2 regions of the Massilia genomosp. 1 genome follow, and region 1 is predicted to be linked to the other one. Evidence: predicted binding sites of a transcription regulator. Region 1 holds the regulator's gene; the other holds the start of a gene.
What was found. The regulator sigma-54, encoded in region 1, starts transcription at its own class of promoters, with help from an activator protein. The targets are predictions, from matches to a motif close to TGGCANGNAANCTGCTTT.
Positions count from the first base shown of each region.

Region 2: the regulator sigma-54 is predicted to act here: its motif matches at 3,357-3,374, upstream of F1735_RS00755 (TorF family putative porin).

Region 1 covers NZ_WHJF01000015.1:57-7,479, reverse strand. Annotated here, with positions in the region: gene F1735_RS07905 (monovalent cation:proton antiporter family protein) at 1-824, opposite strand, end outside; gene F1735_RS07900 (KpsF/GutQ family sugar-phosphate isomerase) at 931-1,953, shown strand; gene F1735_RS07895 (KdsC family phosphatase) at 1,955-2,497, shown strand; gene lptC (LPS export ABC transporter periplasmic protein LptC) at 2,519-3,142, shown strand; gene lptA (lipopolysaccharide transport periplasmic protein LptA) at 3,139-3,768, shown strand; gene lptB (LPS export ABC transporter ATP-binding protein) at 3,765-4,523, shown strand; gene F1735_RS07875 (RNA polymerase factor sigma-54) at 4,526-5,998, shown strand; gene F1735_RS07870 (tetratricopeptide repeat protein) at 6,024-7,328, opposite strand.
Region 2 covers NZ_WHJF01000002.1:12,285-19,707, forward strand. Annotated here, with positions in the region: gene F1735_RS00735 (SMI1/KNR4 family protein) at 1-1,438, shown strand, start outside; gene F1735_RS00740 (antibiotic biosynthesis monooxygenase family protein) at 1,864-2,157, opposite strand; gene F1735_RS00745 (TetR/AcrR family transcriptional regulator) at 2,344-2,907, shown strand; gene F1735_RS00750 (accessory factor UbiK family protein) at 2,937-3,191, opposite strand; gene F1735_RS00755 (TorF family putative porin) at 3,459-4,211, shown strand; gene F1735_RS00760 (P-II family nitrogen regulator) at 4,222-4,560, shown strand; gene F1735_RS00765 (ammonium transporter) at 4,577-6,106, shown strand; gene F1735_RS00770 (hypothetical protein) at 6,364-7,423, shown strand, end outside.

The sequences.
Region 1 (7,423 bases):
TCGCGGAACGGCTTGATGTCTTCCTCCACCTGGTGCTTGTACTGGGTCTCGGAGATCAGCATGCCGGCCACGAACGCGCCCAGCGCCAGCGACAGGCCGGCGTGCTCGGTGATCCAGGCCGCGCCCAGGGTGATCAGGAGCAGGTTGAGCATGAACAGCTCCTGCGAGCGGCGCTTGACGACGATGGTGAACCACTTGCGCATGATCTTCTGGCCGATGAACAGCAGCAGCACCAGCACGATCACCGCTTTCACGCCGGCCCAGGCCAGCGTTTCGGCCAGTTCCTCCGGGGGTTTACCGAGCGAGGGAATCAGGATCAGGAGCGGCACCACCGCCAGATCCTGGAACAGCAGGATGCCGATGATCTTGCGGCCATGCCCGCTTTCGAGTTCGAGCCGCTCGGTCAGCATCTTGACCACGATCGCGGTCGAGGACATGGCCAGCGCGCCGCCCAGCGCGAACGCGGCCTGCCAGGTGATTTTCAGGCCCGGCAGCTGGGTCGCCAGCAGCCAGCCAAACAGCATGGTGGCGACGATGGTGAGCACCACCTGGGCCATCCCCAGGCCGAACACGATGCGCCGCATCGCCATCAGCTGCGAGAGGGAGAATTCGAGCCCGATCGAGAACATCAGGAACACCACACCGAATTCGGCCAGGGTTTCGGTGGTTTTGCTGTTTTCGGCCAGTCCCAGGGCGTGCGGGCCGATCAGGATGCCGACGGCCAGGTAACCGAGCATCGGCGGCAGGTGCATCATGCGGAAAGCGACCACGCCCAGTACGGCGCTGCCTAACAGAAGGAGGGTGAGTTCTAGTCCTGAAAACATGCGGTGCCGTGTAAAGGATTGGTAAAGGACGAGCGAAAACACGGGGTAACCACGATTTCTGCGTCTGGCAAGTTTTTTGCTTTCGCAATTCGTTTATACTTCTGCCATGAGTGTAACCCATGAAAAAACAATGCTGAAAGCTTTTGACAAAAACCTCACGCAACGCGCCATGCGACTGGCCCGCGAGACCTTGGAAATCGAAGCGGACGCCATCCGCGCCCTGCACGCGCGCCTGGAGACCGACGACAGCGTCGGCCAGGCCGTCGGCCTGCTGATGGCGTGCGGCGGGCGCGTGGTGGTCTCCGGCATGGGCAAGTCGGGCCATATCGCGCGCAAGATCGCCGCCACCCTGGCCTCGACCGGCACCCCGGCCATGTTCGTCCACCCCGGCGAAGCGGCCCACGGCGACCTTGGCATGGTCACCGCGCAGGATGCCTTCATCGCCATCTCGAATTCCGGCGAGACGGCCGAACTGATGTCGATCCTGCCGATCATCAAGCGCATGGGCGCACCGCTGATCGCCATGACCGGCAACCCGCAATCGAGCCTGGCGCTGCTGGCCGACGTGCACCTCGACGTCTCGGTGGCCAAGGAAGCCTGCCCGCTCAACCTGGCGCCGACCGCCAGCACCACCGTCACCCTGGCGCTGGGCGACGCGCTGGCCGTGGCGCTGCTCGACGCCCACGGCTTTAAAGAAGAAGATTTCGCCCGCTCGCATCCGGGTGGTGCGCTGGGACGGCGCCTGCTGACCCACGTGCGCGACGTCATGCGCAGCGGCGACGCGGTGCCGGCCGTAACTGCCGATGTGTCGCTCTCGGTGGCCCTGCTCGAAATCACCCAGAAGGGCATGGGCATGACCGCCATCGTCGACGCCGCCGGTCATCCGGTCGGCGTATTTACCGACGGCGACCTGCGCCGGCTGATCGAGCGCGTGCAGGATTTCACGAAGATCACCATCCGCGACGTGATGCACGCCGACCCGCGCCGCGTCGGTCCCGACCAGCTGGCGGTCGACGCGGTGGCCATCATGGAACAATTTCGCATCAACCAGATGCTGGTGGTCGATGCCGACGGCAAGCTCGTTGGCGCCCTGCATATCCACGACCTGACCCGCGCCAAGGTGATCTGACATGAGCGAGCCCGCAAACCAACTGGCCCACATGCAGCGCGCCGCCGCCGTCAAGGTCATGATTTTCGACGTCGACGGCGTCCTCACCGACGGCAGCCTGACCTACGGCCCCGATGGCGAAGCGACCAAGACCTTCAATGTGCTCGACGGCCTGGGCATCCAGCTGCTGCAAAAGAGCGGCGTGGCCACCGCCATCATCAGCGCGCGCCAGTCGCCGATCGTGGTGCGGCGCGCGGCCGACCTGGGCATCATGCACGTCCACCAGGGCATCCACGACAAGCGCGTGGCCTTTGCCAAACTGCTGGAAGCGACCGGCGTCAGCGCCGCGCAATGCGGCTACATCGGCGACGACGTGATCGACCTGCCGCTGCTGCTGCAGGTCGGCTTTGCCGTCACCGTGCCGACCGGGCATCCGGAAGTGCAGTACCGCGCCCATTACGTCACCAAGGCCGGCGGCGGGCGTGGCGCGGTGCGCGAAGTGTGCGACCTGGTCATGCGCGCGCAAGGCACCTACGACGCGGCGCTGGCGCCGTACTTCGCCTGATGCACGCCACAGGAGACCACCATGCATAAGCGCACCGCACACCGCTGGCGCCTGACCGCGATCATGGTGGTCGGGACCTTCTTCGCCTTCGGCACTTTCTGGCTGGTCCAGCTGGCGCAGAACGCCGACGCCACGGTCGATCCGAACACCTTCAAGAATGAACCCGACTACATCGTCGAACAATTCAGCTTCGTGCGCATGACACCCGAGGGCAAGCCGCGCTACCTGGTGTCCGGCGCCAAGCTCACGCACCGCCCGATCGACGATTCGTCCGATGTCGAGCTGCCGGTGCTGCAGGGCGTCGCGCCCGGCCAGCCGCTCACCACCATCACCTCGCAGCGCGCGCGCATCCGCCACGCCCAGAACCAGGCCGACCTGATGGGCGACGTCAAGGTGGTGCGGCCGGAGTCGCCCAACAACCGCGCGATGCAGCTCAAGACCGAAGCACTGACCGTCTTTACCGACGAAGACCGCATGACGTCCGACCAGCCGGTCCAGGTCACGCTGGGCAATTCCACCATCAGGGGAACCGGCATGGAAGCGAACAACGCAACGCGCGAGCTCAAGTTCGCCAGCCGCGGGCAGATCGTGTATCCACCGAAAGCGGCGCGCGCAGCGCCAACCATCACAGGTAAACCACAATGAAAAAATTCCTAGCCATCGCCCTGCTCGGCCTGGCCGCGGCCACCGCGTCCGCCGAAAAGGCCGATTCCGCCAAGCAGGCGGTGATCACCTACGATTCCCTGGAGACCAATGAAGTGACCCAGGTGACGATCCTGACCGGGAACGTGGTCGTCACCAAGGGCACGCTGATTCTCAAGTCGGACCGCGCCGTCATCAAGGAGACGCCCGAAGGCGACATGTTCGTGACCCTGACCGCCAGCGCCGGCAAGGCTGCCACGTTCCGCCAGAAGCGCGACGGCGGCCCCGACCTGTGGATCGAAGGCCAGGCCCAGCGCATCGAATACGATGAACGCAACGACATGATGAAGCTGTTCTCGAACGCCAAAATCCGCCAGCTCGAGGGCCAGAAACCGACCAACGAAATCGAAAGCGAATTCATTTCCTACGACAGCCGCAAAGAGGTGTTCGTGGCGCGTAATGACGCCAGCGGCGCCAACAAGCCGGGCCAGGGGCGCGGCACCATGATCATCGCCCCGCGCAAGCCGCGCGCCGCGCCGGCCACGCCGGCGTCCAGCGCGCCGGCGGTGACGCCCGCACCAACGCCGGCGCCCGCGCCGACCACCACGCCAGCTGCGGGAAATCCATGATCGAACCGAAAAATTGCGGCAGCACGCTGATCGTGCGCGGCCTGCAGAAAAGCTACGGCAAGCGCCTGGTCGTGCGCGACGTCTCGTTGCAGGTCGACTGCGGCGAAGTGGTCGGCCTGCTCGGCCCGAATGGCGCCGGCAAGACCACCTCGTTCTACATGATCGTCGGCCTGGTGCCGTCGGACGCGGGCACGATCGATATCAGCGGGGTCGATATTTCGAGCCTGCCGATTCACCGGCGCGCCGCGCTCGGCCTGTCGTACCTGCCGCAGGAAGCGTCGGTGTTCCGCAAGCTGACCGTGGAAGAAAACATCCGCGCCGTGCTGGAGCTGCAAAAGGTCGACGGCAAGTCGCTCACCAAGGCGCAGATCAACGAACGCTTAGATACCCTGCTGGCCGACCTGCAGATCGAAAAACTGCGCGAGAACCAGGCCATGTCGCTCTCCGGCGGCGAGCGGCGCCGGGTCGAGATCGCGCGCGCGCTGGCGACCAACCCGCGCTTCGTGCTGCTCGACGAACCGTTCGCCGGGGTCGATCCGATCGCCGTCATCGAGATCCAGCGCATCGTGCGCTTCCTCAAGCAGCGCGGCATCGGCGTTTTGATCACCGACCATAACGTGCGCGAAACGCTGGGTATCTGCGACCGCGCCTACATCATCAACCAGGGTGCGGTGCTCGCCTCCGGTCGTCCCGACGATATCATCGCGGATGAATCCGTGCGTCGGGTCTACCTGGGCGAACACTTCCGGATGTAGGCATGAAACAGTCCCTTCAACTACGCACTTCCCAGCACCTCGCGCTCACGCCCCAGTTGCAGCAGTCGATCCGGCTGCTGCAGTTGTCGACCCTGGAACTGCACCAGGAACTGGAACAGCTGTTGAGCGACAATCCGCTGCTCGAACGACTCGACGATCCGCTCGATCATTCGGTGCGCCTGTTGGGCGATGGCGCCATCAGCAGCACCTCGACGCCGACCGAAGCGCCGCCCGAGCCGGGTGCGCAGGATGCGCCGGCGCCAAGCGAAGGCGAGACCTTCGAAGGCGGCGAAGCGGACAGCCCGGCCAGCAATGACAACGATGGCGAGTGGGGCGACCTCGGTCGCGCCAAGACGCCCGACGACGAGGATTCGCGCCCGCAGCTCGAAGCATCGAGCATCACCTTGCGCGAGCACCTGATGGAGCAGATGCGCGTGACCGTGCTCGAAGCGCGCGACCGGGCGCTGGTCGAACTGATCGTCGACGCCATCGACGACAACGGCTACCTGACCGAGTCGCTCGAAGAGATCCACGAGCGCATGCCGCCCGAGCTGGAGATCGAGATCGAGGAACTGCGCACCGTGCTGGCGCTGCTGCAAAGTTTCGATCCGAGCGGCGTATGCGCGCGCAATGCGTCCGAATGCCTGGCGCTGCAGATCCGGCGCATGCCCGGCGTGCCGATGGTGACGCGGCGCATGGCGCTGACCATCGTCGAAAACCACCTGACCTGGTTCGCCCAGCGCGAATTCAACAAGCTGAAAAAAGCGCTCGACTGCGACGATGAAGACTTGCGCGAGGCGCAGACCGTGATCCGCCAGTGCAATCCGCATCCGGGCGCGGAGTTCGCGTCCGACGTGTCGGACTACGTGGTGCCGGACGTGATCGTGCGCAAGGCAAAAAACGGCTGGTCGGTGATGCTCAATAACGACGTGATGCCGCGCCTGCGCGTAAACAGCATGTACGCCGCGCTGCTCAAGCAGGGCAAGGGCGAAGGGCAGATGGGCGCGCAGCTGCAGGAAGCCAAATGGCTGATCAAGAACATGCGCCAGCGCTTCGACACCATCTTGCGGGTGGCCGAAGCGATCGTCGAACGCCAGCGCAATTTCTTTTCGCACGGCGCGGTGGCGATGCGCCCGCTGGTGCTGCGCGAAATCGCCGACACGCTTGGCCTGCACGAAAGCACGATCTCGCGCGTGACCACGCAAAAGTACATGATGACGCCGCACGGCATGTTCGAGCTGAAGTATTTTTTCGGCAGCCACGTGGCCACCGAAGCGGGCGGCGAAGCGTCATCGACGGCGATCCGGGCGCTGATCGTGCAGCTGACCAGCGCCGAAGATCCGAAGAGCCCCCTGTCGGACAGCAAGATCGCCGACATGCTGGGCGAGCAGGGCATGGTGATTGCGCGCCGCACGGTTGCCAAGTACCGCGAAGCGCTCAAGATTCCGCCGGTCGCCCTGCGCAAGTGCCTGTGACCGGGCGGGCAGGTGTGCGCAGCGCTTACAGGAACTCCGGGTAGTCGCGCAAGAGCGACTTTTCCAGTTGCTCGACGTTGCCGAAGAAGTCGAATTCCCCGCCGCCCGAGATGCGCCGTCCCGCATCCCAGCTGCGCCAGGCGCGCTGTGTATCTTCGCTCCTGTAAAGCGCCATTGCCATGCCGCCGTAGGCTGACGCCATTGCCGGATTGGCCTGCAGCGCCTTGGCGTACAACGCAGCCGCTTCGCGGTACCTGCCCAACTCTTTGAGGTTATCGGCTTCAAACAGCATCAGGACATGTTGCTTGCGCGTGGTGTGCTTGCGCAGGTCCTGCAGCGTGACGTTGGCCGCTTCCAGTTCCGCCGTGGTCTTCTTGTCGTCCATGACGGCATCGAGCCGGATCACCTCCGGGTTGGCCTTCCCCAGCGCGCGCTGCTCTGGCGTGCGCGTGATCGAAGCGCCCCCCGAGAATATCCATTCGTTCAAGCCCAGCACGGCGTCCAGCGGCCGATTATCTGCGTGCGCCTGCGCGATTTCGCGCTCGGCCGCCTGCCTGGCCGCAGCCGTCGGCGGGGCCGCGTCGAGCACCTTGTCGATCTCGTCGCCCTGCGGCGCACGCGGCTTGTAGGCGGCCAGACTGTAAGCGGCCGGCGCGCCTTGCTTGACGGCGCTGACCGTATAGGTACGCGTTTCGCTGTAGCCCTCGATCTGCTTGTGGTACGTGACCAGGCTGGCCGGCAGGCGTTGCTGGGCGGAGAGGCGCGTCAGCACGCGCGGATGGGCGCCGAAATTGCGCAGGACGCGTGCGAACATGGCCGCGTCGGCGGCGCTGACGCTGGTACCGCCCGGGCCGAGACTGGCCATGCGAATGCCGTTCACTGCCAAAACCGTGGCGCCGCCTTCGCTCGACTCGGTCAGCGTACGCGCCCCCTCCTCGAGCGACAGATTGTTTTCCAGCTCGATCAAACCGTAGGCCGGCGTGAAGCTGCCCTTCTTTCTGATGGCGAGCAGGCGATAGCCAATGGTGTCGAACATCGAATACCTTACATAGCTGCGGCTTGCCTGGTCGATCTGGTAGCGGCGCCGCGTCACCAGGTCGAGAATCGTGGTTTCCTTCGCGTCCTGTACGGTCAGATAGCGTTCGCCCTGCACGACCTTGAATGTATGCGTTTCGTTCGGTATGGGTACGCCGCCGCGCGTCGCGCCGGTGTAGTCGATAGCGACATGCAGGTCGTAGGTAATGGCGGCGCACGCCGGCGCGCCAGCGGCGCCCAGGGTACCCAGCATCGCCAGGCGCAGCAGGGAAGTGGAAGTGGATCGCGTGAACATGGTGGCCCGCTATGGTGGTGATAGTGAGTATGGTCACTCAACCTGATGGGTTTCGGCGCCATTTTGATCACGTAGCGTGATGGGCGATGGGGTGA
Region 2 (7,423 bases), on a different contig from region 1:
CCGGCCAGTACCGGCCCTGATGGCCAAATTTTTCACTTGGCTGGCACCCTATGAATACGGCGACCTCGGCTATTTCGAACTGGCCCCGGAAAACCTGGCCGGCGGCGATGCCTGGGAAGGCATGGAGCGCTGGGGCGCGAACACCTGGGCCTTCCTCAGCCTGCCCGACGGTTCCTTGATCGGCCTGTGCGAAGCGGTCGAGCCGCCCGCCGTCGTGCTGATCGGTTCCGAAGGCGAACTGCGCACGCTGGCCGACTCGTTCGAAGCTTTTCTGCTGGCCATCGATGCGGGCGAAACCGAGACCGAGATCGATCTTCCCGACGACGAGCGCGAGGCAGAGCAAGTGGCGGCGCGCAAGGCATTCACCTCCTGGCTCAACAAAAGCAAGATCGCCGCGCCTGCCGTCAGCGGGCAATTCGATTTTTCCGCCTACGCCGCAGGCGATCCTCCCGAACGGCGCGCACCGCCAACCCAGCATGGTGCTGCACCCGCCGTGGCGCCGGGCTACCTGGATCATATCGAAGGCATGGGCGACCGTCTCAAGATGCTGAGCAGCCTGGTGGGCCGCACCGCCGCCGACCCGCAGCTGTGCGCGCTCGCCGAAGAGGTGTTCGGCAAGGCCCCGCCACAGTCCATCGGCAACGCCAAACGCGACGACAGTATCTGGCTGACGGCGAAAAAGGCCGACATCAGCTTTCTGTTCAGCCGCAAGGTGCTGAACCCGAACTACGCGCCGGTGCAGATCAGCGCCAAGGCAATCTGCCCCTTCCTCGACAGCGTGTATCTTGGCGACGCCTATAACGAGCCGGTCCTGTTCGGCGTGCATGGCGACGCGCTGTGGGCCGCCATTGCGCTCAAGCTGCCGCAGCACTACAAGGAAACCGTCGATGAAGATGGCGAGGTGGAAAAAGAATGTACCCTGGCCCTGGATGCCGCGCGTGACACCGAGCTCAAATTGTGGATGAACAATGGCCGCACCAATGCCTGCGTGCAGATCAGGCAAGGCCGCGAGCTGGCGTCGCCCGAGGCGGCCAGGCAACACAACAGCGGCGCCGGCCTGTTCGTGCAATGGGCGCTGGAAAACGGCTGGCTCGAGCGCAGCATGTTCCCCGGCCAGGATGAACTCCTCGACGCCATGCGCAGCAGGCAAGCGCGGCCGTCGCAACTGGTGCAGCTTGGCCTGGCACGCGGCCTGTGGGACACCCACCTGACGGATGAGCCCGGCCTGCGCCAGTTTGCCTCCATCTACTTCCATCACATGGATGGCATCTGGATCAATGCCGACCTGAAAGCCATGTTCGGCAAGCGCCAGGGACAGTACGGTCACGACGAGCCCGTGCTCGACGACGATCCGGTCGAGATCTACGACGCGCTGTTCGCGGTTTTCACGAAACAATTTGCAGCGTGGAAGCAAGCCAATCCGCAAGAACTGGCGTAGGTTTTTTCCTCAGGGGACGACGCGCCATGCAGCGCGTCCCCCCAGTGTTTATCCATATAGGATGTGTTGACAATTTTGTAATCGATTGTTATATTTTCGTCGAAATTACATTTGGACAACGTTAATCCGTCGGACACCGCGTGACCGTCACGGCTCTGGGCTGATCCATTCATCTCAATTGCCCTGCCGGAGTTCGCCATGCCCCCGTGATTCATCGTCCGAGCGTGCCGGCGCGCTGATTGCGGGCAAAAAAAAGCAGCCGGAGGGTGTCCGGCTGCACATGTCTGGTGCCGGTGTTCGAGGTCACCGGACTAACCTGTGGGACCTGCTGGGGCAGGTCACCAACAACGTCAGAATAATCCTCCCAGATGACGGCAGCATGACGCACAGCGAAATAGTGCGCCGTCAGTTGCCGCGCCCGCCGCTTACACCACCTCGATGGCGTCGAACCCCAGCACCACGGGCGGCGCGGCCAGCAGCGGCATGACCTGGACGATCGGTCCGTGCAAGGCGGCTTCGCTGTCGCTGGCAAGGCGGTCGGCCTCGGTCTCCCACAAGGTGATCGACATGCCTTTGCCGGTATCCGGATCGGTCAACAGATACGTTCCCTTGAATCCCTGCAGCTGTTGAAGAACCGGCATGACCGAACTGGTGTACAGCGCAACGACCTCGCCGATCTTTTCTGGCTTGGCTTGAACATGGGCGACTCGTGCAAACATGGTGTGCTCCCTGGGATGACAAGCGCCGGCTGGCCACGGTTGCGGCCAACCATACAGAGTGTATAGTTTGACTATACACGATGTATGGTCTCTTGGGTTTGCCGACGGTACCTTATGATGCCGGCGCATGAGACCGCATGCCGCGCGCCCGCCCGGGCGCCGCCATCGTATTGTTGGGAGTTTGCCATGTCATCGCCCCGTTCGCCCGGACAGCCACGTTTATCGCGCGAGACCTGGCTCGACTTCGGCTTGGCCGTCTTGCGCGAGGATGGGCCGCAGGCCTTGAAGGCCGATCCGCTGTGCAAGCGGATGGGCGTGAGCCGGGGCAGCTTTTACTGGCATTTCGACAGCGCCGCCAGCTTTGCGCTGGCGGTGCTGGAACGCTGGGAATCGGTCGCCACCGACCAGATCATCGGCAGCATCGCCCTGGCCGCGACCGATGCGCCGGCGCGCCTGCACCTGCTGCTGTCCAACGTGGGGCAGCTCGATGTGGGCCTGTATGACGCCATCAACACGCTCGGCGCGCAAGACCCGGGCGCGGCCCAGGTGTTGCGCCGGGTGCATGAACGGCGCGTCGCCTTCGTGGCGAGCCTGCTGGTGGAAGCCGGTTTTGAGGCGCCCGAGGCAGCCACGCGGGCGCAGCTGATCTACGCCTGGGCGATGGGCGAATTGCTGACGCGCGAGGCGGGCCGCAACGCCTTTTCCGCCGCCCAGATCGAGGCCGTCGAACGCCTGCTGATGCAGCGGTAAAGCCATGCGGGCGCGCAGCCCGCATGCGCTCAGACCTGCGGCTTGGCCGGGGTCAGCTGTTCTTCGAGCGCGGCCACGCGCAGTTCGAGTGCTTCGAGCTTGGCGCGGGTCTTGGCCAGTACCTGGGCCTGGATATCGAATTCCTCGCGTGTGACCAGGTCGAGCTTGGAAAAGCCCTGGGTCATCATGCTCTTGACGTTCTTCTCGATATCCTTGGCAGGCGAACTCTCGATGGCCTGGTTGATCTTGCCCTGCAAGTCGTTGAAAAAGCTGTTCATATCCATCGCAATCCTCGTGAAATCGGTAGCGCACCGCAGCGGTGCGGCAGGTGGGCCAGTTTGGTGCATGTATGCCGGCCGCGACCGGAATCGCGGAAATTTTACTGTTTATTAACAGCAAGTTGGGGACGCCAGGCGCAAATACAAGTTGCGTCCGGGCGTCAGCGGAGCTGGCACGACTTCTGCTAATGGGTAGATAAGCAGTGTGCATGCTCCAGGCTTCATTTTAAACCCCAACCGCCGTCTCTGTTAAAAAACCATAAGGGAACCGCCATGAACAAGCTGTGTACTCCGTTGTCTCTCGCCGCCGCGCTGACCCTGGCGCTGGCAACCCTGGGAGCCCCGCTGGCCCAGGCTGCCGACCAGCCCGTGCCCGACAATGCAGTGAGCTTCAACGCCGCCGTGACCAGCGATTACCGCTATCGCGGCCTGTCGCAAAGCCGCATGAAGCCGGCCGTGCAGGGCGGCGCCGACTACACCCACAACCCGAGCGGCGCGTATGCCGGCGTGTGGGCCTCGACCATCAAGTGGACCAGCGACCTGGGCGGCGACGGCGATGTCGAAATCGACCTGTACGGCGGCAAGAAAGGCGAGATCGCCAAGGGCATCAGCTACGACGTTGGCGGCCTGTACTACGGCTTCCCTTCCAACGGATTGCATCCGAACGCCAACACCTTCGAGCTGTACGGCCAGGTCGGCATGGGGCCGGCCTACATCAAATACGCGCATTCGACGACCAATCTGTTCGGCACCACCGACAGCAAGGGTAGCGGCTACCTGGACCTGGGCGTCAACCTCGAGCTGGCCACCGGCCTGGTGCTCAACCTGCACCTCGGCCGCCAGCGCGTGGCCCACAACGACGCCCTGAGCTATAACGACGCCAAGATCGGCCTGACCAAGGACTTCGGATTCGCATCGGTCGCGCTGGCCGTGATCAGCGCCAACACCGACCTGTATGTCAGCCCGGTCAACGGCAAGGACCTGGGCCGTTCGCGCGCCGTGCTGACCGTGTCCAAAACTTTTTAAGAGGCCAGCCATGAAAATGATCACCGCCATTATCAAACCCTTCAAGCTGGACGAAGTGCGCGAAGCGCTCTCGGCCATCAATGTGCAAGGGATTACCGTGACCGAGGTCAAGGGCTTCGGGCGCCAGAAAGGCCACACCGAGCTGTATCGGGGCGCCGAGTACGTGGTCGACTTCCTGCCCAAGACCAAGATCGAGGCGGCCGTCGACGACGCCATCGTCGAACAAGCCATCGAAGCCATCGAACGCGCCGCGCGCACGGGTAAGATTGGCGACGGCAAGATTTTTGTCTATAACCTGGAACAGGTCGTGCGTATCCGGACCGGCGAAACCGGCAACGAAGCACTTTAAGCTGAGGGGAATACTGATGAATAAAACGATAACAAAATGGCTGGCCGGACTGGCCGTGCTGTGCGCCATCGGCGGCGTATTGCCGGCCTCGGCCCAGGATGCGCCCAAGCCTGACACCACGGCGGCCGTGGTCACGCCGGTCGAAGCGCCGGCCACCGCCATTGTCACGCCGGCCGCCGTCAGCGCCGGCGTCGCCGCCCCCGCCGCCGCGCCAGCCCCGGTGCCGCACAAAGGCGACACCACCTGGATGTTCATCGCCACCGTGCTGGTGATCCTGATGACGATTCCCGGGCTGGCGCTGTTTTACGGCGGCCTGGTGCGCACCAAGAACATGCTGTCGGTGCTGATGCAGGTGTTCGTGGTGTTTGCCCTGATCATCGTGCTGTGGTGCATCTACGGCTATTCGGTCGCCTTCACGCCGGGCAACGCCGTCATCGGCGGCTTCGACCGGGCTTTGCTGAACGGCATCTGGGACCCGGCCAAGGGCGCCTTTGCCTACGCCGCCACCTTCAGCAAGGGCGTGGTCATTCCCGAGTTCATCTATGTCGCTTTCCAGGGCACGTTCGCCGCGATTACCTGCTGCCTGATCGTGGGCGCCTTTGCCGAACGCATCAAGTTTGCCGCCTTGCTCGCCTTCATGGTGCTGTGGTTCACCTTCGGCTACCTGCCGGTCGCCCACATGGTGTGGTTCTGGACCGGCCCGGACGCCATCACCGACGCCGCCACCCTGGCCAGCGAAACCGCCAAAGCCGGCTGGCTGTTTCAAAAAGGTGCGCTCGATTTCGCCGGCGGCACCGTGGTGCACATCAACGCGGCAGTGGCCGGCCTGATGGGCGCAATCCTGATCGGCAAGCGCGTCGGCTACGGCCGCGAAGCCATGGCGCCGCATTCGCTGACCATGACCATGATCGGCGCCTCGCTGTTGTGGGTGGGCTGGTTCGGCTTTAACGCCGGTTCGGCCCTGGAAGCGGGCGACATCGCCGCGCTGGCCTTCATCAACACCCTGCTGGCAACCGCCTGCGCCACCCTGTCGTGGGTGTTCGGCGAGTGGGTCACCAAGGGCAAGCCATCGATGCTGGGCGCCGCGTCCGGCGCGGTGGCCGGCCTGGTGGCGATCACCCCGGCGGCGGGCTTCGTCGGCCCGATGGGCGGTTTGGTCATTGGTTTGCTGGCGGGTATTGTCTGCCTGTGGGGAGTGAACGGCCTCAAGCGCCTGATCGGCGCCGACGACTCGCTCGACGTGTTCGGCGTACACGGCGTGGGCGGTATCCTCGGTGCGCTGCTGACCGGCGTGTTTGCGGCGCCATCGCTGGGCGGGCAGGGCATTTTCGACTACGTTGCCAACAAGGCATCGGCGGATTACGCGATCGGCGGCCAGGTGCTCACGCAGCTGACCGCGGTCGGCACCACCATCCTGTGGTCGGCGCTCGTGTCGTTCCTTGCCTATAAACTGGTGGACGTGGTGATTGGGCTGCGCGTGCCGGAAGAAGAGGAACGCGAAGGGCTCGACATCACCAGCCACGGCGAGTCGGCCTACCACAGCTGATCGTTTCCAGCATGGCCGGTCCTTCGCGGGCCGGTTTGCTGTCCTGCACAGTACCGGGCTCCCAAAGTTGAATATCGACTTTGGGAGCCCGCTGCATTTTGCCAGCGATATGTTGCACATGCCCTGCCTGAAGGGCATCGTTCCCGGTCCCCGGATGGAACCTATGCCGGCTTGGCGTTACTCACTGGAATGATATTCGATCGTTCCGCCAAGGCATCGCCTCGGTCCCTGCCATACTCTCTCGCTAAGGTAAACATATGCGTGCAGCCCCAGTGAATCATGCCGCCTCTGCCCAGGTGGTCAACCCGGTCCAAACGTCTCAGATCACTGACGCAGCCGCAACTCAGGCCGCACATCCCGACAATAGCGCCGCCGCCAGGCCATCATCGCCGCGAAGGCAAGTGTCCGCGCGCGACGCGAATATGTTTCGACGGTTGGTAAACGAATATCTTACAAAGGAGGGAAAGAGGGCAAAAACCGGGCACCCCAATCAACTGTTCATCTCGCCTCGCGAGATGGAGCGCTTAATTGCCGAAATTTCCATTCTAGTCCAATCATGTCATATCACTGACGCCGAGGTACCGGATGTGGACATGGAAAGTGTCTCGGATTCAACCGAGATCGATCACCACGTTGCTCAAATGTCCAGCCCAGTCCCATCGTCTCGGCTCACTGACGCCGAGGTACCGGATGTGGATATGGAAAGTGTCTCGGATTCAACCGAGATCGATCACCAAGTTGCTCAAATGTCCAGCCCAGTCCCATCGTCTCGGCTCACTGACGCCGTGGCACCGGATGTGCGCATCACAAGTCTTGCGCATCCAGAGGTCATTGATGCCTTCGTTGCTCAAATGAAGGCGGTGGAAGCTGATTGGGGCAAAAAATCCCCCGCCCAAAAGATAGAACATTTGCAAAACGTAATCAACGCCCAATTTGAAGCAGCCCGCGTTCCCGCCCCGAGCATCAGCCTGATGGATCTCGGCGGCGGGCGCAACGGCGAGTTCGACTCGAAGACCTGGAGTATGGGAATGACGGAGGAAACCCTGGGAAAAAGGTCAATGGCCGAGACCGCTGGAACGGTGTACCACGAATCGCGCCATGCACAGCAATTCTTCATGATCGCCAAATATATTGGCCAGGAAGGAATAGCGCCACCACATTCTGACCAAATTCCCAAGCCTATACTGAAACAGGCAAAGGAGGCTGTAGACAAGTGCGCCATGGGCACAGACGAGATCGCCGAAGCAAAGTCCTACCATACAAGCGTATATGGCGCAGATCGCGAGAAACGCAACGCCACGCTCAGAAAATTGGCGC